DNA from 4 places in the Companilactobacillus sp. FL22-1 genome. Region 2 is predicted to be linked to each of the others. Evidence: predicted binding sites of a transcription regulator. Region 2 holds the regulator's gene; each other region holds the start of a gene.
The links. Region 2 encodes Rex, which represses fermentation and respiration genes when NADH is low (regulators of the CRP and FNR family bind a similar motif). Its sites were predicted from a motif close to TTGTGAANTANTTCACAA; they were not measured.

Region 1 (6,006 bases), on a different contig from region 2:
TTACTGAAAGCTTACCCATTACTGAAGCTACCACTTTCACATAAAACTGTATATTTGACGGTTACTTTATAACCATTTGAGTGAAAACTGTTTATTTGTTTTACAGTTTTAATGTGGGTGGAACCGCGTAGAAATACGTCCCTGAAGTATGTACATATTTGAGAATATGGATATACTTCAGGGACGTATTTTTTTGTTATCAAATTTTAGGAGGAAATAGTCTATGTCAAAAATCAAATTAACATTCCCAGATGATTCAGTTAAGGAGTTTGACGAAGGCACAACTACCTTGGAAGTTGCTAAATCAATTAGCACATCACTCGGTAAAAAAGCTGTTGCTGGTAAACTTAACGATGCTCTAGTTGATCTTGAACGTCCAATTAAACAAGATGGTAAGATCGAAATTATCACAGGTGAAGATGAAAAGGATGCTCAAAAGGTTCTTAGAAATACTGCTGCTTTAATCTTTGCAGCTGCTGCTAAAAACTTCAAAGCTGACCTTCACTTTGGTGAAAAGCAAGCTAACGACGATGGTTTCTATGTTGATACTGACAGCAAGTCAGGTCAAATCAGCGTTGATGAACTGAAAGAAATCACTGCTTTGATGAACAAGATCATCAAAAACAACGACAAGATCGAAAGATCAATGATGGATAAGAAAGATCTTGAAGCAATGTTCAAGGATGATCCTTACAAGTCATCACTTGTTTCAGCTATCGACTCAGTTCAAATTCCCGTTTATACACTTGATGGTTTTGTTGATTTTGGTTTTGACGCAGTTCTTCCAAGTCTTAAAGACCTTAAACACTTCGAATTGCTTTCTGTTGCTGGTGCTTACTGGCAAGGTAAGTCAAGTAACCCAATGCTTCAAAGAATTTATGGTACAGCCTTCTACAAAGAAGACGGCCTAAAAGCTGACTTGAAGCGCCGTGCAGAAATCAAAGAACGTGATCACAGAACAATTGGCCGTGACCTTGACTTGTTCTTCGTTGATCCTGAAGTTGGTGCAGGTCTTCCATATTGGATGCCAAATGGTGCAACAATTCGTCGTGTGATCGAAAGATATATCATCGATAAGGAAGTTGCTTGGGGTTATCAACACGTTTACACACCAATCTTGATGAACTTGAATGCCTATAAGACTTCAGGTCACTGGGCACACTACCGTGAAGACATGTTCCCACCAATGGACATGGGTGACGGCGAAATGCTTGAACTGCGTCCAATGAATTGTCCTTCACATATTCAAATTTACAAACATCACAACCGTTCATACAGAGACCTACCTCTACGTATCGCTGAACTTGGTATGATGCACAGATATGAAAAATCAGGTGCATTAAGTGGACTACAACGTGTTCGTGAAATGACTCTAAACGATGGTCACACTTTCGTTGCACTTGACCAAATCCAAGAAGAATTCAAGCGTACTTTGCAATTGATGGTTGAAGTTTATAAAGACTTCGATATTACCGATTACTCATTCCGTCTCAGTTATCGTGACCCAGCTAATACTGAAAAGTATTTCGATGACGATGAAATGTGGAACGAATCACAATCAATGTTGAAAGCTGCGATGGATGATCTAGGTCTCAAGTACTACGAAGCCGAAGGTGAAGCTGCATTCTATGGTCCAAAGCTTGATGTTCAAACAAAGACTGCTCTTGGAAATGACGAAACATTGTCAACTATCCAATTAGACTTTATGCAACCAGAGAAGTTCCAATTAACATATGTTGGTGCCGATGGTCAAGATCACAGACCAGTTATGATTCACCGTGGTATCGTTTCAACAATGGAAAGATTTATCGCTTACCTAATTGAAATGTACAAGGGTGCTTTCCCAACATGGTTAGCTCCAACACAAGTACGTATCATTCCTGTTAACCAAGAATTGCATGCAGAATATGCTAATGACATTCTTGCTAGATTACGTGCTAAGAATATCCGTGCCGAAGTCGATGACCGTGATGAAAAGATGGGTTATAAGATCCGTGACTCACAAACAATGAAGATTCCATACACAGTCGTTGTCGGTGATGAAGAAGCTAAAGACGCCACAGTTTCTGTTAGAAAATATGGTGAAGATGATTCTGAATCAGAAAACGCTAAGATGTTCGTTGACAGTGTTGTTGCAGACATTGCTAACTACAGTCGTAAAGATGTTACAGATAAGTAAACAAAGAGTAAATTAACAAAGATTCCCAGTGAATTGATCATTAAAGGCTGTACGATAAATAGAGTTGATAGGCACTTTGCCATCAACTCTATTTTTGTATACCATTTATTAATATAGTTATTTTAGAACATCAAAAAAGACATCACTCTGTCCTTTAGATGTTCTACCCTCTACAGCTTCACAATGAAAGGAATTTGAATGATGCCTCTAAGCAATAAGTCTATACGAATTTAGAGTACTTCATTAAAAACATCATCAAAGATGCATGTTATTCTTTATACTTATTTTTCTTCCACTAATATTGGTAATATCCGAGATTGTTTTATCGATATCATAGATATCATCAAATGCCGATAGATAAATCCTTTGACCATTAGTAAGAATAATATCGAAAAAGTACTTGTCAGTAAATTCATTCAGTGCTGATCCAACAACATAATAACTCGCAGCTATAGCACCATCAGGGCCTATTCCTTTTGGATCAGAAAGACCTTTATTGACTTCAAGAGAAATTGAACTTATATCATTAATATTAATTGAAATAGTTTTAATGAAATCAGGGAAAAATATGGCCAGTATTCTTTTTTTTAGACTATTGTAATCGCAATATTGAATACCATTCTTGGAAATCTCCCAGTAGTCAAAATACTTTTGGATATTCAAAGAGATAATACTGGAAGTAATTATAATACTTAATAGCCCAAAGATAAATCCTATCAAAAGATCTCTTGAAATCAAATAACAAACCATGCCAATACATACTCCAATAACTAGTGATATTAACAACGGAATGTAGTTAATTTTTCTACCAAATTTTCTAGTCATTATTACCATCATCCTTTAATTTCATATTAATATAATTCATAAACTGAGAAGCACTTGAATCAAAATAGTTTGGGTAGTTATATTTATTTAGGTATTTATCAAATTTGCATGCGGACATGTATTTCTCATTCATAAACAGCAAATTTTCTATTAATGCATCAATATGCAAACCTTTATCATTTATCAAACTAAATTGGGTTGTAGTGTTTTCCGTTTTCTTTCGATTCTGTAGAATTTCTACTAAAGTATTCCTTACTTGAATCTTTATTTTTTGAATTTTTATTAAATACGTGAAATAAATATCATCCATACATTCTGGATATTCGTCATGCAACATCGTAATATATCGATCAGCGGATTTGAATTGTCCTATTTTAATAAAAAGCTTTATAACATTTTCAATCAATCCCAGTTGATATTCACCATTATTCTTAGATATTCCATTTAAGCAAATTTTTATCAAAAATGAAGGTGATAATACGTCCATTCCATCTCTGCACATAATGATTTGATCCATCATTATTTTTCAATAAGGCAATACATGGAAATCCTAAAACTGATAAATTGCTTTTTTGGCTAAAACTATTAACTTTAAACAAAGTGGTATTAATATTAAAACCTTTTAGAATTTCACACATTCGTTTAACGTTAATTCCAACAAAACCATCATAATATAAACTATTAAACTTTGAAGTATTTACTTTAAATCCTTGTGATTTTAACAATGTACATATTGCAGCACATCCACAATCCTTTTTCCTTGTTGTAGAACATGAGAATATGTAAGTTGCATTAAAGTCCCCCCCTTCACTTTGTTTATACTTTCACATTAAATCTATTCCTGTTAGTCTATTATGTCAAATATATCAATGATGTATATTTTCTTATAAAATCACTTGACGAAAAAGGTCGCTTCACTGGGATTTTTTTGAATCAAATTATTCTTATAAAAAGTATCAAAAATCAAAATAAAACTAAACTAAGAAAAGCACCTGTGAAAAGATATAAAGATTTTTAGTTTGAGAAGATTGATATATCAGCTTTGTTCACACTTGATGAACAGATGTTTAAATATCATATAACAATATTTGAGATCTGATTATTTTTGAAAAATGATAATTGTGAAATTAAAAAAACTTTTTCAATGAAGTCGCTTGCCAGGTCTGGTTCTACAAATTATTGAAGATTGTGAAAGGCTTAAGTCGCTTGTCAAGCATATATGTAAGCGTTACCATTTAGCTGTAATCAGATAGTTATAGTCTTCACAAAGGAGTGCTTAAAAATGCAAATTGCTGTAATTAAGGAACAAAAAGAAGGAGAAGGACGTGTCGCAGCAACTCCAGAGAATGTCCGTAAGATGGTAGATGCTGGTAATGAAGTCCTCGTTGAAAAAGACGCTGGAGTCGGTGCTGGCTTTACAAATGAAGAGTATGTTGCTGCTGGCGGTAAATTGGTTAGTCATCAAGATGGCTGGAAGGCTGAATTGATCATTAAAGTCAAAGAGCCAGATGCTGAAGAGTATCAATATTTTAAACCAGGACAAATCATTTGGGGCTTTCAGCACTTAGCTTCTTCGAAACCAACTGTTGAAGCGATGATGAAGGCCAAAACAACGGCCATTGGTGGCGAGACGATTGTTAAAGACGGCAAATTGGAATTACTAGCACCAATGAGTGCGATTGCGGGCCGTCGTTCCGTTATCATGGGAGCTTACTATTTGGAAGCTCAACATCAAGGAGAAGGAATCTTACTACCGGGAATTCTGGGTATCGATGCTGGCCGAGTAGTTATTTTTGGTGGTGGTAATGCTGCCGTCAATGCTGCTGAACTGGCTTTAGGAATGGGAGCTTCAGTAGTTATTATTGAATTAAAAGATAACCGTCTCAAATTCTTGGAAGATAAATTTGCCGGTCAAAAGTTCAGAGCTGTGAAGTCAAATGAAGAAAACTTGGCTCGTGAGATTAAAGATGCCGATATCTTTATTTCTACGATTTTGATTCCAGGATCGAGACCACCTAAGTTGGTCAAGGAATATATGGTTAAGTCGATGAGACCAGGTAGTGTGATCGTTGATGTCGCAATCGATCAAGGCGGAACCGTGGAAACAATCGATCATCCAACTACGATTGATGATCCAATCTTTGTAAAAGACGGAATTATTCACTATGCAGTTCCAAATCAACCTGGTGCAGTTCCTCGGACAGCAACGATGGCTTTAGCAAAGGGCAATATCAGTTATCTTTTGGAAATTGCGGCAAAAGGCATTGATGAAGCGATTAGAACTGACGACGCATTGGCCTCTGGAGTCAATCTTTATCAAGGACAGATAACCAATCAAGGTCTTGCTGATTCATTGGAATTGCCATTTACAGATTTAAAAGTTAAGTAGATCTCTTAAGATTTACTAAGGCGGGGAGGTATTAATAATGATTAAAAGTAGTATCGATAGCATTGTCAATATCCAAGATATCGAAGAGGCTAAAAGTATCGTCGGTAAATATGCTCGGAAAACGCCACTAGTACAATCAATGTTTTTGAGTAGAAATGTCGTTGGCGGGGATGTTTTTCTGAAATTAGAAAATATGCAACTGACAGGTTCATTCAAATTTAGAGGTGCTAACAACAAAATTAATCACTTAACTCCAGAAGAACGTCAACGTGGCGTTATCACCGCTTCAGCAGGTAATCACGCCCAAGGAGTAGCCTTGACAGGACATCTATTGGGAATCGACACCACTGTAGTTATGCCCAATGAAGCACCTCAAGCTAAACGTGATGCTACTCGTGGATATGGCGCAGAAGTTGATATTCATGGGGCAACTTTTGACGACGCTCACGAATGGATGAAGCTGCGGGCTCAAAAGGAAGGCAAGACAATTGTCGATCCTTTCAACGATAAATATGTTATCGCTGGTCAAGGAACGATTGGTTTGGAGATTCTGGATGATATTTGGGATGTGGATACCGTGATCGTACCTGTTGGTGGCGGCGGACTGATTTCG
Region 2 (6,006 bases):
TTTGCCACCCTAAACTGACTCGAAAAAATCGTTGTTTCTGCAATTTTAAGTCCCCTTTTTTGAAATCTTAATTTTAATTATAGATGACTTTTTAAAGAATGGGGAATTGTTAACGGTTCCAAATTAAATATTTTTTTATTTTATTAAAATGTACGAACTAAATAAATAGTCTTTACCAAGATAGTTCTACTTTTGCTTAAATTTTCATTAAAAAAATACAGAATATACGGATTTATTTTTCCGCTATTCTGTATTGATGAACGATTTTTAGTTTTTTTCTTAAAATTGAGTTTACTTTTCGCCAGATTCTGAAGCGATGATATCCAAGTCACCTGACAAAGTCCAAGCATCAACTGTGGCTGGAACAATCAAGTGGATACCCTTCTTCAAATCATAATCTTGGCCATCAACTGTAATCTTACCAGTACCATTTAGAACTGAGATCAAAGTGTATTTGCCAATTTGATGGTGAAGCTCAACAGGTTCTTTGATCTCCCAGTGATAAACTGAGAAGAATGGTGAAATTGGTGGTTGAACAAAGGTTGTGAACTTGTTTTGGCCGACTTGTTTGGATTCAATATCAAGTTGAGGATCTTTATGAGGCACGGTAATAGTATCCTCAGATTGTTTGATATGTAGATCACGTTTCTTTCCAGTAGTCTTATCAACCCGATCATAGTCATACAAACGATATGTTGTATCACTGCTTTGTTGGGTTTCTAAGACCATGATCCCCTTATTTAAGGCATGAACCGTTCCACTTGGTACATAGTAGAATTCGCCCGCCTTAACTGGGACTTTTCTCAAAAGATGATCCCAATCGCCTGATTCGATCATTTGGTCAAGTTCAGCTTTATTCTTAGCATTGTGACCATAGATCAAATATGAATTAGGCTCAGCATCGATGATATACCAGCATTCTGTCTTACCTAATTCATGTTCATGCTCAGCTGCATAGGCATTGTCTGGATGAACTTGAACTGAAAGACTGGCTTCAGCATCTAAGATCTTAGTTAACAAAGGAAAAACTTTGCCTTCTGGATTACCAAATAATTCGCTGTGATTTTTCCAAAGGTCATCAACATATTGTCCAGCAAATTCGCCATTTTCGACTTGTGATCTACCATGTGGATGTCCAGAAATTGCCCAACATTCACCAATCGTGCCATCAGGAATATCATAGCCAAACTTAGTTGCTAATTTTCTGCCACCCCAGATTTTTTCGTGGAAGACAGGTTTCAAGAATAATGGTTCACTCATTATAATTCCCCCCAAAGGATTTTAATTTGTTTCTTCTGTCATTGACTTATCACGGTCTAAGAAGAAGATCAACGTCTGCAATTCATTTGCCAAATCGACATAATGAACGCGGATACTACTTGGTACATTGATAATAACCGGTGTAAAGTTTAAGATACCGCGAACGCCAGCCTCGGCTAACTGATCAGCGGTCGTTTGGGCAGCGTTAGATGAAACTGTCAAAATGCAGACATCGATCTGTTGCAAGTTAAGTTGTTCTTTCAGTTCGCTAATATAGTAAACTGGTACGCCACTCTTAACTGTACCGACAATTTCCTTATTGATATCAAAAGCTGCCGCAATTCGCACATTATTAGTCCGAGAAAAGTTATAATTTAGTAAGGCGTTACCTAAATTACCAACTCCCACTAATGCGACGTTGGTTCGTTTATCTTGATTCAAGAGCTTCTTAAAGAAAGCCACTAAATCGTTTACATCGTAACCGTAGCCACGTTTCCCAAGTGCACCTAGATATGAGAAGTCACGTCTAATTGTAGCACTATCTATCTTGACCCCTTCTGATAATTCGCCAGAGGAGATTTTTTTTGTGCCTTCATCCTTGAGAAATTGAAAGTAACGATAATAAATTGGTAAACGCTTTATTGTTGCGTTTGGAACTGTTGTTTTTGTCATAATTTACCACCATATGTGTGTCATTTCACTAACATTTATAGTAAATAAAAATCCAAAAAAACGCAATACGTTAAACCTATAAAGGCACAAATTATTAATTAATGATAAAATTGTGAAGACATAAAGGAGTTATATTTTGATTTTATTACAAGCACAGAACATTACGAAAAATTTTGGTACCAAAAAACTTTTTTCCAATGTCAGTTTTGAAATCCAAGACAATAGCCGAATCGGTTTAGTTGGACGTAACGGCGTTGGAAAATCTACTTTGCTGAAGATCATTTCAGATCAAGAAAGTTATAACAGCGGCAATATTGCGTTGAAAAAAGACACCAATATTGGCTATTTAGCACAGGATTCAGGTCTGAACAGCGATAATCAAATTTTCTTAGAATTGGAAAAGGTATTTGACTACCTCAAAGAACAAGAAAAAAGGATGCACGCACTTGAAGAAAAATTAGCTGATCCTAATGCTGATGATTACGAAGATATCTTAAAACAATATGATCAACTACAAAATACTTTTCGCCAAGAAAATGGTTACGGTTATCAATCAGAAATCCGCAGTGTCCTAAAGGGCTTCGGTTTTGAGGAAGAAGTTTGGCAAAATAAAGTCTCGACGCTTTCTGGTGGTGAAAGGTCACGTTTAGCGATGGCTAAAATGCTCTTGGAACACCACGATATCTTACTCTTGGATGAACCGACCAACCATTTGGATATCAACACGGTTGAATGGCTAGAAAATTATTTAAAGGGCTATCGAGGTGCTCTAGTCATCGTCTCTCATGACCAGTACTTCTTAGATAAGGTCGCCAATGAGATCGTCGAGATCAATCAGCATTCCTCAACTCACTATTCCGGCAATTATAGTTTCTACCTGCAAGAAAAGAAAAAGAATCAAGACATTGCTTGGAAACATTATGAAGAGCAACAGGCTGAAATCAAGAAGGCCGAAGAGTACATTCAAAAAAATATCGTTCGTGCATCAACTACTAAGATGGCTCAAAGTCGTCGTAAAAAGTTGGAACATATGGATGTTTTGGAAAAACCTGGCAGTGACCAAGGCTCAGTCCACTTCTCATTCAATATCGATAAAGAAAGTGGTAATGACGTGCTTTTGGTTAAAGATGCAGCCATTGGCTATGATGATCAGATCATGTCTGAGCCAATCAATCTGGATGTAAAAAAAGGTGAACGAGTTGGTATCATTGGTCCTAACGGAATCGGCAAGTCAACTTTTCTCAAATCAATTTTGAATAAGATACCTTTAATCAAGGGTACTAGCCAATTCGGCGCCAACGTTCAAGTCGGTTACTACGATCAAAATTTGAAGGGCCTAGATCCTAAAAAAGACGTGTTGCACGAAATCTGGGATCAATACCCACGTCTCGATGAACAAGTTATCCGCAATAAATTAGGTGCCTTTCTATTCAGTGGCGACGATGTCTTGAAACCTGTCGCGGGACTATCTGGTGGTGAAAAAGCACGTTTGACGCTCACTAAGTTGTCGATGGAAAACAATAATTTCTTGATTATGGATGAGCCAACTAACCACTTAGATATTGATAGCAAGGAAGTGCTTGAAGATGCCTTAAAGAGCTTCCCTGGCACCGTCCTCTTCGTTTCACATGATCGTTACCTCTTGAACACTTTAGCCAACAGGATCGTCGATATTAGCCCTCACGGCAGTACAATTTATCTGGGTGATTATGATTATTATCTGGAAAAAACGACTGAACAAGCTGCTCCAACTCAAACAGCTCAAGCTTCCAACAACGTTAGTGAGAAAAAAATTGAGTATCAACAATCAAAAGAGCAACAAAAACAAGAACGGAAGTTGCGTCGACAAGTTGACGATTTGGAACAACAATTAACTGAACTAGAAGATAAAACTAAAGCTATTCAGGCCGAAATGACTAAAGAAGAAAATATCACTTCGTACAGTAAATTAGCTGATCTGCAAAAAGAGTTGGATGAAGTCTCGGCTAAACAAGATCAGATTGAAGAAGAATGGACTGAAAAGTCGATTGAATTGGAAGATTTCAAAGATCAAGAATAAATTACAATCATTACCAACAAATAAATTCTTTGAACGATGACTTTTATTTGCTATAACAATTTTAATTTGATATTGTGAATAAAATTATATTAATAAAGAGGACCTATGAAAACAAAACGAGATAACTTTATCATTCGCTTTTTTAAGGGTGTGATCATCGCTTTAGGATTCATTCTTCCGGGGGTTTCTGGGGGCGCTTTAGCCGCAATTTTAGGAGTTTATGAACGGATGCTGACCTTTATGGCTCATGTCCGCGACAACTTCAGACGAGATTTTCTCTACTTCGTTCCTATTGGTATCGGTGGAATCGTCGGTATCGGCCTATTATCAAATCCTTTAGAATATTTATTAGAGAATCACCAAATGGTTGTTCTCTGGGCTTTTGCCGGGATCATCTTTGGAACCTTGCCAACCTTGGTAATTGAATCAACTTCACGGACTAAACGAGACCGAATCGATCTGCTTTGGTTCTTCTCCATGCTGATTGGTGGCGGAATATTCTTATTCTTCATTAGTGAGATCTTAGGCACAATTCCTGCCAATTTCTTCGGTTTTATCGTTGCTGGGGCTCTGATTGCTTTAGGAGTATTAGTGCCCGGATTAAGTTCTTCCAACCTTCTTCTGATTATTGGGTTATATGGACCAATGTTAAAAGGCTTTAAGAACTTTGACTTGGGAGTCTTTTTACCAATCGCCATTGGTGGAGCGATTACCGTTTTGACCTTTTCCAAAGCTATGGAAAGTATTATCCGCCATCATCACTCACGGGTATACCATTTTATCCTTGGTATCGTCATCGCTAGTACGATTTTAATTTTGGTACCTAATCCTTATATCAATGGTGGTATATCCTATCAAAATACCTCGTTGATCGATTGGACCATTGGCCTAGTTTTATTCTTGATTGGAATCATCTTAGGTTTATTGATGAGCCGTTTTGAAAATATGGCTAAAAGCTAATCAAAGCAAAAGCACTGTATTTACTCGAGTTTTCGAATAAACGCAGTGCTTTTTTAATTGCCTAAGTTTCCCGGTATTCCTAATGAGATTCTCGCATACCGGCTCATCATTGAAATATCCCAGACTGGATACCACACTAGTTCCACTACACACTTATCGATACCATCGACTGATTCACTGGCCTCTTTGATCGCATCATCTAACATGTCACTCAAGGGACAACCCATTGTCGTCAAGGTCATGGTTACAGTTGCCTTGTTTCCTTCAACTTTTACACCATAGATCAACCCTAAATTAACTAGGTCAATTCCTAGTTCCGGGTCGATCACATCTTCCAGTGCTTCCATGACCAGTTTTTCTTTTTCTGTCATTTTCTCTGTCATAATAATATCCTCTAGCCGATCGAACCTTCCATTTCATAACTGATCAAACGGTTCAATTCTACGGCATATTCCATTGGCAGTTTTTTGGTGAATGGTTCCACAAAGCCCATCACGATCATCTCGGTAGCTTTAGCTTCCGAAATACCACGGCTCATCAGATAATAAAGCTGTTCCTCTGAGATCTTCGAGACTCTAGCTTCGTGCTCCATCGAAACATTCGCATTATCGATTTCATTATAAGGGATCGTATCAGATGATGACTGATCATCCATGATGATCGTATCGCATTCAACGTGAGCTTTGGAGCCATCAGAATGTTTCCCAAAACGCACTGTTCCACGATAATCGACTGAACCTCCAGTTTTAGCGATTGACTTGGAAACAATCGAACTAGAAGTATTCTTGGCATTATGAATCATTCTAGCTCCAGAATCTTGATGGATACCGTTACTAGCTACGGCGATTGAAAGCATCGTTCCTCGGGCATTTTCACCATTCAAATAAACACTGGGATACTTCATCGTGACTTTGGAACCTAAGTTACCATCGACCCACTCCATGGTGGCGTTCTCTTCGGCTGCGGCTCGTTTAGTCTCTAGACTATAAACATTATCCGACCAGTTTTGAATCGTCGTATAACGGCAATAAGCGTCCTTTTGAACATTAACTTCT
Region 3 (6,006 bases), on a different contig from region 2:
AAGTAGGGGCTGGATTTACAGGAATTACTTATTCAGACGATTTTACTGACGACGACAAGAAGAAAGTTGCTTCGGTACTTGGTTATACGGGACAATTAGTTGAAGTTCCGGAAGATCAACTTGGTATTTTGGGCACAGTTGCTGGTTGTTCACCTGCATTTTTAGATGTCTTCATTGAAGCTTTGAGTGATGCGGGTGTAAAGCATGGCTTGAATCGAAAATTAGCCTATGAAGCTGCAATCGGTATGGCTATCGGTGCTAGTAAGTTAGCTAAACAATCCGATCTCAATGTCTCAGCTTTGAAGGATGAAGTTACTTCTCCAGGTGGTTCAACTATTCGTGGTGTCGCAGCACTCGAAGAATACGGCTTTAGAAACGCTGTAATCAAAGCAGTTGATGCGGCCGAAAATGAATAAAATGCTACAACCTTACATTGCATGATCAAAAAATAAATCAGCTCTGTCCCAAATTCCTTTTTCCGTTATAACTGCTATAAAAAATAGTCATAGTTAATTTGTGGTTATTTTTGTCCACGATTAGAAAATCGGTTAAAATTAAGGAAAATTCAAAAACGTGGGGTATGTGTATTTTGCAAAAGCGAAACGCTTATAAGACGGCAATTTTGGGCATTTTGATTGCCATAATTTTTGTCCAGTCAATGGTGCCATTTTTAGGTTTTATCCCAACCGGTTTCATCAACATAACTATCATTCATATTACAGTTATTGTAGCGGCAATCGTTTTAGGACCAAGGGATGGCGCAATCGTAGGATTGGTCTGGGGTATTGGAACGATGGTTCGTGCGTTCACCAGTCCCACTTCGATTATCGATACAACTGTTTTCACTAATCCAATCGTCGCGGTTTTACCCCGAATTATGGTGGGACTATTAGCGGGATTAATTTACTTGTGGTTTAAGAAGCATACGACCAAAAAGGTTTTGGGAATGGCAGTCGCCTCTGCCGTAGGTTCCTTGACGAATACCATCCTTGTTTTGGGACTGATGCGAGTAATGTATGCCAGTGCGATGGCCCAAGCTTATGCCACTCAAACAGATCTTTTGAATAAAGTTCTGCTCGTAATCGTTGGTACTAATGGAATACCAGAAATGGTCGTTGCTATTATTTTAGCTCCGGCAATTTCAACTGCTATTTTGAAATCTAACAAATTTTTAGACAATTAAGTAGATTTATAGCAAATAAAGTAAAAGTAACAGCATATTTTCAGAAAATTCGGTATTCTATTATGTAGGAGTGTGATTTCAATGCAAAAAACATTAGTCATCAATGCCGGAAGTTCTTCGTTAAAATGGCAGTTGTTTGAAATGCCTGCGGAGACTGTTTTGGCAAGCGGTTTAGTAGAACGGATCAGTATGCCAGGTTCAATTTTTACAATAAAGTATGGCGATCATCAAAAGTATCAAACGACGGTCGATAATTTAGGCCAAGAACAAGCGGCTCAGATGGTATTTGACGAGCTACAACGTTTAGAAATAATCCAAGATTTAGATGAGATCACAGCGGTGGCACATCGTGTGGTAGCTGGTGGACAAGTCTTCAAATCGGCGGTAGAAGTAACGCCAGAAGTTTTGAAACAAATAAAGGCTCTAAGTAATTTCGCTCCCTTGCACAATCCAATGGAGGCTAAGGGAATTGAGACGATGGCCAAGACTTTGCCAAACGTAAAGCAGTATGCCGTTTTTGACAGTCAGTTTTTCACTGATTTACCTGAAAAGAATGCTATCTACAGTTTGCCTTATGAAATTACGCAGAAATATCAGATTCGGCGCTATGGTGAGCATGGAATTTCTCATGGCTATCTCACAGGTAGAGCTTCTGAACTGTTGAAAAAAGATAAGAATCAATTGGATTTAGTAACTATGCATTTAGGTAGTGGAGCCTCACTCGCAGCGGTTAAGAATGGCAAGGCTTTTGATACTTCAATGGGCTTTACACCATTGACTGGCGTGACGATGGGAACACGGGCTGGAGATCTTGATCCAGCTTTAGTTCCATATTTAATGCAGGAATTAAAAGTAACTGATCCTAATGAAATTATGATGTTATTGAATCAAAAGTCAGGATTGTTAGGCGTTTCAGGGATTTCACCTGATATGCGTGAGATAAAAGCTCAAGAAAAAACGAATCCACAGGCCAGACTTGCAATCGAAATCTTTATCAACCGTATCGTTAAGTATGCTGGAAGCTATTTAACCGAATTGCATGGTGCTGATGCGTTAGTCTTTGCCGGTGGTATCGGTGAGCACAATTTAGAATTGCGTCAACAAATTATTGATGAATTATCAATCTTCAATATCAAGCTAGACCCTGAGCTAAATGAAGCTGGTAATGAAGGCTTGATTAGCGGTCCTGACTCAGCAATCAAAGTATTATTGATTCCGACTGATGAAGAATTAGCAATGGTTCGCCAAGTGGCAGCCTTACAATAATTAGATTAAAAGTTTATTTTTAAAAAATTTAATTTTAAATTTGGGTTTAAACACTACTGGATAATTTTGGTGGTGTTTTTTTTATAGATATTTTATGGGCCAAAACATAAATAGGAGTAAGCACATTTAAAATATTGTGAGAAATATATAGAGAAAAAAATCACAAAATAATAGACAAAATTAATATGAGGTTATATAGTAGTCACAGATGGTAGCTACTATCCTTGAGAGGTACAAAAATGGATCGAGAAATTAACTTACTAAATAATTTTGGAATAACAAATAACGAAGCCAAGGTCTATATAACACTGTTACAGATGGACGCATCGACAGGTTATAAGATTAGTAAATTATCAGGGATTCCACGTTCTAAAATTTATAACTTGTTATCTTCATTAGAGGATAAAGGTTTAGTTTTGAAATCTGCTGATGAAACACCACTCTATAAGTCTTTACCTGTGAAAGAATTAATTAGTAAATTGAAGAATGATAGTAAAGAACATATAGATGATATCGAGGTCTCATTAAAAGATTTAGGAACTGTCACAAAACCAGAGTCAATTTGGTTAATTGATTCATATGCGCAGGTGTTTGAAAAAGTTCTTTACCAAATAAACAATGCTGAGAAATCATTATTTGTCCAAATTTATTCAGAGGACTTATCTCCTGAGATTATCAGTGCATTGTCAAATGCGGAAAAGCGGTTACATAAATTTGTGGTTATATTGTTTAGTAATCACAATAGTTATTCATTACCATTTAATCGATTTTATAAGCATCTTTTTGAATCGGATAAAACTTTGGATTATGGCGGCAGGTGGATCAATATTGTAAGTGATGGAAATGAAGTTACTTACGGGAAACTACCTAATAAGGCAACTAATACAGGTGTAGTAACGACAAAAAATAGCTCAATGGTTTTTTTAGCTCAGGAATATGTATTACATGATGCTTATAATTTAAGAACGTTGTCACTTTTGGATGCAGAAGCTAAAAAAGTGTTTGGTAAAGATTTAGAAGGAGTTCGCAATATCTATTTTGATGAAAAATGAGGTAAAACAAGATGCTCTATTTTCTATTAGGTGCGATTATTGTAGTGAATTTTACATATATTTTTATGCTTGGTAAAGATTTATGGAAACATAAAAGTGAAGTTTTAGCCGAACCGGCCAATAATATTTGGACACCAATTTCACAGATATTTATTTATTTTCTTTCAACATTTGGAATTTCAGATTTTGCAATTTCCACTGCTCTATATCCTAAAGCAAAATGGGTTACAATGAAAAAATTGCCAGGAACCTTGAATACACAGTGTGTTATTCCAGTATTTGTTATGTCTTTAGCGTATATTACTAACATATCTGTTGGTATTAAGACATTACTAGTTTGTATTATCTGCCAAGTGATTGGTGCTTATATTGGACCTCGATTTGTTGTTAAGCTTTCTGAAAGAATTATTCGAAATTTTGTTATAGTGGGTCTACTGGTAGCCACTGCTTTAATTCTTGGTGGTAAGTTTGGTTTAATTCCTTCAAATGGAACTGCAACAGAGTTATATGGTTGGAAACTCATTGTGACAGGTGTTCTGATGTTTATTTTCGGAGCATTAAATAATATCGGTATTGGATCATATGCATTAACTATGGCAACTGTATATGCCATGGGGATGAATCCAGTTGCTGCCTTCCCAATAATGATGGGTGGTTGTACTTTCTCAGTATCTATTGGTAGTATGCAATTTATTAAATTAAATGACTATTCAAGAAAAATTACAATGTTTTCTGTTTTTGGTATTATTGGTGTTCTAATTGCCGTCTTTCTAGTTAAGAGTTTAAATACGGCTATTATTCAGTGGGTTGTTGTAGCCGTTTTATTATACTCAGCAATTTCACTTTATTTAGGGAACAAAAATGAGAAGGAAAATGTTGAGGAGGTAAAAGAATGATTTATTTATCAGCAGCAGATATTAAGAAAGTATTCACAATGAGAGACGCAATTGATGCAGATAAAGAAGCATTGAGTTTATATTCATTGGGAAAAGCAAATATTCCTTTGCGAACCAACATTGACATTGCTGAACATAGTGGTCAAAGTTTGTACATGCCTGGTTATGTTAGTGGTGATAAACCAGCTTTAGGTCAAAAAATTGTTTCTGTATATCCCGAAAATATTAGCAAGAAGTTACCAAGTGTTCCAGCAACTATGATTGTATTAGATGCAACAACTGGAATTGTAAATGCTGTTTTGGATGGAACATATTTAACTCAATTAAGAACAGGAGCGGTGCAAGGTCTTGCAACAGAGCTTCTTTCGAATGAGGATTCTAAAACTGCCTTGCTGATAGGTACAGGCGGTCAAGGAATGTCACAACTAGAGGCAATGTTAACTGTAAGAAATCTTACAAGGGTTTATGTTTTTGATATTGATAAGAAGCGATCGGAGTCTTTCTGTGATGAAGCAACAGAAAAGTTTTCAGGGAAATTTACAACAACATTTGAAAGCATTGTCGAAATAAACAGTGTTCTAAAAGAAGTCGATATTATTACTACTGTCACAACTTCTCGTAAGGCAACATTTAACGGTGATATGATCAAAGATGGAGCTCATATTAATGGAGTAGGTGCTTATACCAAAGAAATGCATGAAATTCCAGAAGCTGCCTTAATAAGAGCTAAAGAAATCTTTGTGGATACAAATGATGGTGTATTGGCTGAAGCTGGTGATATTATTACGCCATTAAAAACTGGTGTAATTTCAAAAAATGATATTACTGGGGAACTTGGTCAACTTATAAATGGTGAGGTAACCGGACGTCAAAATAAGAAGGATATTACAATTTTTAAGACCGTTGGAACAGCAGCTCTGGACGTGGTTGTGGCAGATAGGATAGTTCGCTTAGCCTTACAAAAACAAATTGGAATACAGTTAAATTAGCGATTCATTTTTATTAAAATTGTGTTGTGTTATTAGATGTTATAAAATTTCACTTTTTAATTAATAAATGGAATATGGAAGTGTTTGATTTATTAGTTATTAAATTATAAAAGCCTCACTGTTCTGGTATATTCACCAGACTAGTGAGGCTTTTTCATAAAGTAAAAATCTTTTTCAACCGTTATATTAATTTGTAACGCCAACGCGTTCCTTATGAGCAACGATAATTTTGTCGGCAATTGCTCGAGCAACGTTTTCATTTTTAAGAATAGGACCATGCGAATAGCTTCCTATAACGTTTCTGTAACGCATACCTTCTTGCTTTTCATCAGGGTTATTACCATAACCTTCGATCATTTGACCGAATGGCTTGAGCATCTTCTTATCGTCAAAATAAGTCCGACCGCTGTGGTTTTCAAAAGCACGTACAGTTCCCCATTCAGTCTTATATTCGGTATCACCGATCATGCGGCTATCAGCTTTGAAGACCGTATGTAACGGTAATATGTTTAAGCATTGGATAGTTTGACCGCTGCTAGTTTCGTAATATTTGCCAAGAAATTGATAACCGCCGCAGATGCAAAGCATAGGTTTATCTGCTTCGATGTAGTCCTTAATGG
Region 4 (6,006 bases), on a different contig from region 2:
GACATTTCTGGTCTGTCAACTCGTGATGCCGCTAAATTGGCTATCAAAGCTATGAGACAGTTAGCCGATGACGTTGGTATCCCTCGTTCAATTAAAGCAATCGGAGCCAAACCTGAGGACTTTGAATTGATGGCTGAAAATGCTTTGAAGGATGGCAATGCCTTCTCTAACCCTCGCAAAGGTAACAAACAAGAGCTTGTAGAACTGTTCCAAAAATCATATGACGCTGAATAATCATCTGCTTTAAATTACAACACAATAAAGTAGCAAAAAAATAGGTAACTGGTCCAATTTGAGGACGAGTTACCTATTTTTTAATTGATATCTAAAACTTTTTGAGTCGTAATTTTAGGTAATCTAATAAAAATGATTAAACCAATCAAGAACAGTAAACTAATTGAGGCAGCTCCTATTGTTGATTTACCAGTCAATTGAGTGACAATTGCCACAATAAATGGTCCCATTACAGCTGAAAATTTGCCTAAAATATTTAAAAAGCCATAAAATTCACTGCCTGACTCCTTGGGGATAATTTTTCCAAAATACGAGCGGCTCAAAGCTTGTAAGCCACCTTGACTAGTACCGACTAATAAGGCCAGCACCCAGAAGTCAAAACTTGTTTTTAAGTTCAAAGCATACAAACAGATGATGAAGTAAACTACGATCCCCAAGAGAATTCCTTTACGAGTTGAGGTTTTGTCAGCTAACCATCCAAACAAAATCGAAAAAGGAAAGGCAACCAACTGAACGACTAACATTACGATCATCAATTCGTTCGTCTGGACACCAATATCCATCCCGATAGCGGTAGCCATCGTAAAAATCGTATCGACACCATCAATATAAAAGAAATAAGCCACTAGAAACCAAGCAACTTGCTTATATCGCTTGATATGGCGGACAGTTTGAATCACACGCTTGAAACTATCTTTCAATGGTGCCGCATTATCAGTTACAAAGTATCGCTGTTGAACGTTCTTTTGTAAAGGTAGATAAAAGATGATCCACCAAACTGCGGCGATCACAAAACTCCAACGAGCAATACCTGCGCCATCTAATCGGCCGAATCCATTCGTTAACTGCAAAATTAAGAAGAACAAAAAGGCAATTACCCCGCCTAGATATCCATAGGCATAACCATGGGTTGAGATTCGATTCATCTCTTGGTCATCTGCCACGTCGATCAAAAAACTATCATAATATAAGTTACTGGCCGAATAACCAATTGCGGAAAAAATATAAACTACTAGTAATAGTTGCCACTGCTGAGTTGGTACAGCTGCCAGGCCAAAGGTCATAATAATGCCTAGCCAGCAAAAAATATTCAACATTTTCTTTTTGAAATTAGGATAGTCAGCCAAAGCTCCTAAAAACGGTGCCAATAATGAGACCAATAAAGTACTAAAACTATTGGCATAGCCCCAAATTGCTGTCGATCCAGCTGCCGAAACATGTTGCGTCTGTGCGATGGATTTAAAGTAGACTGGCAAAACTGCCGTGGTCACAATAATCCCATACGCCGAATTAGCCCAATCATAAAAAATCCAACTCCATTGCTCTTTATTGATTCTCACGTAAACAACCCCTTGTTTGTAATGATATCTCAGAGCCTTCTCCCCATTATTCTTAGTATAGACCAGTTCAGCAGGGCTTTTTATGGCGAACTTCGAATAAAAGATAATAAAAAAATAAATAGTACTTATAAACATAATTCGATTACAAGTACTATTAGTTTTTATGTATTATTTACTTTCGATTCCTTTTCCGACATAAACATCTTGTAAGACTTGTTTCAATTCAGAAATCAAAGGTTCCTTAGGATTAGTGAATGAGAATTGATCGCCAAAAGTTGCTTCAGCTAAAGTATCAAGCTTACTATTAAAGTCTTTTTGATCAATAAAGTTATCTTTAAGACTTAGTTTGATCCCGACTGCATGGGCCAAATCAACAATTTTCTTGACTAGAGCGTCCTTTAATTCTCGCTCATCTTTACCTGTCAATCCAATATATCTAGCAATGGCAGCGTAATCTGAGTCAGCTCTAAAGCTTTCATAAGCAGGCCACATTGTCATCTTAGTTGGTTGTTCAAAATTGTAATTGATCACTTGTGGCAAGGCAATGATTGAAGCTAGGCCGTGCTTGATCCCGTATTCATTCGTTAGGACATCAGTAATTGAATGTGCAACACCTGCAAAGGCATTACCATATGATAAGCCAGCTAAGGTTGAAGCATTGTGCATTTCAGCTTGAGCATCCTTGTCGCCACTGATAGCTTTTTCTAAGTTGTCAAAAACTAATTTGACTGCTTGAAGTGCTGATGGTCGAGTATAATCTGAGGCCATATTAGCTACGTATGATTCAACGGCATTGGTCAATACGTCCATCCCTGATTCAGCCATGATATCTTGAGGCATCGTCTCGACAAATTGAGAATCAATGATCGCTACATCAGGAGTCAAAGCATAGTCAGCAATTGGATATTTAGTTCCGGTCTTTGTATCGATAATTGAACTAAATGGTGTCACTTGATCACCAGTGCCAAAGGTTGTTGGAATAGCAACAAATTGTGCTTTTTCAGGCTTAGGGAACTTATAAGTCCGTTTTCTAATATCAATGAAGCCTTGTTTTGCACCGAAGAGATCAACATCTGGATGCTCATAGAACAACCACATATCTTTGGCAGTTGCCATGGTCGTGCTTCCACCTAAAGCAATGATCGTATCAGGCTTGAACAAATTCATTTGGGTAACGCCACGTTTTACGACATCCGTTGTCACAATATTATCAACGTCTGAGAACATTGAATATTCAACGTTAACTTTGCTGCGCTTCAACTCGTCAGTAATCGTATCCACATAACCTAGTTGAACCATCACAGGGTCACAGACGATAAAGGCACGTTGCATTCCTTCAAGATCCTCTAAGTAACGGACAGAAGTCTTTTCATAATAAACTCTTGGTTGTTTGATCCATTGCATATTATTTCTCCGTTTTGCTATTGTCTTAATGTTAAGCAAATCAAATGAAGATACGTTATGAGAAATAGAATTCTTACCCCATGAACCAGTACCAAGTGTCAATGAAGGGATCATTTCGTTATAAAGATTACCGATACCACCGATGGTAGCAGGAGTATTAACTAGTACACGACTAGCTTTCATCTTAATACCAAATTCAGTTGCTAAATCTTCATCCATCGTATGAATTCCAACGGTGTGACCTAAGCCACCGAAGTGCAAAAGCTCATCGGCTTTTTGGAATCCCTCTTTGTGACCTGCAACCTTATAAACAGACAAAACTGGTGAAAGCTTTTCTGCAGAAAGTGGCTCATCAGGACCCACCTTGCTTAATTCTACTCCGAGTACTTTCGTATCAGCTGGAACCTTGATACCAGCAAGTTTGGCAATATTCAACGCTGATTGACCAGCGATAGGACCTTTGACTCCACCTTCGGGTCTAAACATTGCTTCAGCCAATTTCTTGTAATCAGCTTTCTTGAGGAAGAACACTTTATTCTTCTCAAATAATGATTTAACTTCAGCATAAATATCTGCATCAACAATAGCACTGTTTTCCGAAGCACAAACCATTCCGTTATCAAAAGTCTTCGAAATCATAATATCATTAACCGCACGCTTGATATTAGCGGTCTTTTCAATATATGCAGGGCCATTACCAGGACCAACACCTAAAGCAGGCTTCCCAGTTGAATAAGCAGCCTTAACCATACCAGGACCACCGGTGGCCAAGACACTAGCGACTCCGTCGTTATTCATCAAGTATGAAGTTGCTTCGATACTTGGTTTTTCGATCCATTGGATCACTCCTTCAGGAGCACCAGCATCAATAGCGGCTTTTAACATGACCTTTGCGGCCGCAACAGAACATTTTTGAGCTTGGGGGTGGAAACCAAAGATGATGGGATTACGTGTTTTCAAAGCAATCAATGACTTGAACATTGCTGTTGAAGTTGGATTGGTTACAGGCGTAACGCCAGCTAAAACACCCAATGGTTCAGCGACTTTGATCAAACGGTGTTCTTTATCATTTTCAATGATACCAACCGTCTTATCACGCTTAATTGAATGCCAGATCTCTTCTGTCGCATACATATTCTTAATAACTTTATCTTCAACTAGCCCACGGCCTGTTTCTTCATAAGCCAACTTGGCTAATTCAAAGCTGGCATTTAATCCAGCAATCGCCATTTGATGAACGATATGATCAACTTGTTCTTGAGTAAAACTATCCATAACTTTTAAAGCTTTTTGAGCTTTAGAAACCATGGCATCGATCACAGGTTTTACAGCTTCTTTTTCATCAACTTTTGTATCTTTGGAACCTTTCAACATCTGATTACCTCCAAGATTGAAACTATATTTGTTAACTAATTCACGTTTTATCTTATCACTGTGTAATCTTTGTTCAAGCGTTTTATTTCAAATAATCAATGAAAACGTATCCACGTTGATATATCAACACCCAATCAGCTATTTTGATTGGAATACATTTTTCACATCAAAAAAATCAGCCATTTTATTGTGAATGTTTCTTCACAAAGTGGCTGATTTCAAGCATTGTTCTTTCACAAAAAAGCGGAACTGAAAGTTGATTCAGCTCCGCTTGTGAAATATTTTTTTATCTAAACATGGTCTTAGTTGCACGAGCCATGACTTTTGGATCTTTTTCATAATGATGCATTGGTGTCATTTCTGAAAGCGGAATGTTGAGCAATGTGTAGACAGCTCTTTGAGCAGCACGGAATGAATACTGTTCAGTAAAGACCATATCGAATGGTTGTTCACAGAACTGACTGATGAAGGCCAAATTCTTACTGTGTTCTGGAACGACATCAGGACGATCGCCGACAGCTCTTTGATTGAACAAAGCACTGGCATATGGCATGTGAACTGGAATTACATTGACAATGCTGTCCATGATTTCTTCTTTATGGTTAGCAATGTTATCTTTACTTGGATCAACCGCTGCCAATTGACCAAGGAATTCTTCCAGCATTTCTTTACCAGTCATTTCAATGATTGGCTTTTGAACATAGTCACCATTTCTTCTTGGATACATGAAGTAGCCCCAGAAGACTGATTCGTTAGGTTTTTGAGCCTTAAAGTGTGGTTGATGGTGTACCACGATCGACATCAATGGTGTACTGTGAATCCAAGTATTCAAGGCATTACCTGGTTCTTGTTGAGTAATCCGAGCAATTTCGTTAACTAAATAATGATTATTCGTTGTAACGGTGAAACTCATCCACTCACTTTGAGTCCGGTCATTGAAGAACTTGTCTGGATTACCAAGTGAATAGAACTTCTCGGCTGCTTTCTTCCAAAGCATTGCACTAGGTGCGTACTCCATATTCTCTTTCACTGGGGTATTGAAATCACCGATTGATGAACTGTCAGTAATTGAACCATTAGTATCAAAGACTAGGTCATTTTCGGCAATGTCAATATGTCCCTCTTTGTTGTCGTTATCAACTTCTTCATACTTGATACCAGTAACGATAATGTCATCTTGGAGTGGTGTGTCCTTGAATTCCAAATCAGTAACTTTACGGTTATTGATAAAGGTTACGCCACGATCTTCCAAGTACTTGCGCATTGGCAAAATAATACTTTCATATTGGTTATAAGGTGTTCTTGTGACACCTTCCAAAGTATTGATACGGCTGAATTCCAAAATCATTCGATTCATGTAACGACGTAATTCCATAGCTGAACTAGCACGTTTGAAGGCAAAAGTTGTTTGCCACATGTACCAGAAATTAGTTGTGAAGAAGTGTGGTGTACTTTCGAACCATTCAGCAATACTGATGTTGTTCAAAGTCTCTTCGTCTTTTTCTGGCGTCAACATCAATTTACTTAACAAATAACGTTCTTTGTTCGTAAATTGCATATGTCTGTAGTTGTCTTTGTTAGGTTTATTACGAGGTCCGTCATCATCCATCAAACGTCCCACATCATGTGTTGGATGTGCATGATCAAAATTCAA

Region 1: the regulator Rex is predicted to act here: its motif matches at 4,255-4,272, upstream of ACG72T_RS01705 (alanine dehydrogenase).
Region 3: the regulator Rex is predicted to act here: its motif matches at 2,598-2,615, upstream of ACG72T_RS10065 (TrmB family transcriptional regulator).
Region 4: the regulator Rex is predicted to act here: its motif matches at 4,381-4,398, upstream of adhE (bifunctional acetaldehyde-CoA/alcohol dehydrogenase).

What each region holds. Positions count from the first base shown of each region.
Region 1 covers NZ_JBINJY010000002.1:46,505-52,510, forward strand. The annotation lists gene ACG72T_RS01680 (hypothetical protein) at 1-44, shown strand, start outside; gene thrS (threonine--tRNA ligase) at 224-2,179, shown strand; gene ACG72T_RS01690 (hypothetical protein) at 2,435-3,004, opposite strand; gene ACG72T_RS01695 (hypothetical protein) at 2,997-3,467, opposite strand; gene ACG72T_RS01700 (cysteine peptidase family C39 domain-containing protein) at 3,436-3,786, opposite strand; gene ACG72T_RS01705 (alanine dehydrogenase) at 4,287-5,393, shown strand; gene tdcB (bifunctional threonine ammonia-lyase/L-serine ammonia-lyase TdcB) at 5,431-6,006, shown strand, end outside.
Region 2 covers NZ_JBINJY010000009.1:66,499-72,504, reverse strand. The annotation lists gene ACG72T_RS08815 (cation:dicarboxylate symporter family transporter) at 1-43, opposite strand, end outside; gene manA (mannose-6-phosphate isomerase, class I) at 292-1,260, opposite strand; gene ACG72T_RS08805 (redox-sensing transcriptional repressor Rex) at 1,282-1,932, opposite strand; gene ACG72T_RS08800 (ABC-F family ATP-binding cassette domain-containing protein) at 2,069-3,991, shown strand; gene ACG72T_RS08795 (DUF368 domain-containing protein) at 4,097-4,951, shown strand; gene ACG72T_RS08790 (metal-sulfur cluster assembly factor) at 5,005-5,334, opposite strand; gene sufB (Fe-S cluster assembly protein SufB) at 5,346-6,006, opposite strand, start outside.
Region 3 covers NZ_JBINJY010000011.1:67,450-73,455, forward strand. The annotation lists gene proC (pyrroline-5-carboxylate reductase) at 1-416, shown strand, start outside; gene ACG72T_RS10055 (ECF transporter S component) at 581-1,183, shown strand; gene ACG72T_RS10060 (acetate/propionate family kinase) at 1,265-2,449, shown strand; gene ACG72T_RS10065 (TrmB family transcriptional regulator) at 2,689-3,501, shown strand; gene ACG72T_RS10070 (sulfite exporter TauE/SafE family protein) at 3,513-4,397, shown strand; gene ACG72T_RS10075 (ornithine cyclodeaminase family protein) at 4,394-5,386, shown strand; gene ACG72T_RS10080 (type 1 glutamine amidotransferase) at 5,573-6,006, opposite strand, start outside.
Region 4 covers NZ_JBINJY010000012.1:44,824-50,829, forward strand. The annotation lists gene ACG72T_RS10570 (iron-containing alcohol dehydrogenase) at 1-234, shown strand, start outside; gene ACG72T_RS10575 (MFS transporter) at 315-1,574, opposite strand; gene adhE (bifunctional acetaldehyde-CoA/alcohol dehydrogenase) at 1,743-4,352, opposite strand; gene ACG72T_RS10585 (oleate hydratase) at 4,639-6,006, opposite strand, start outside.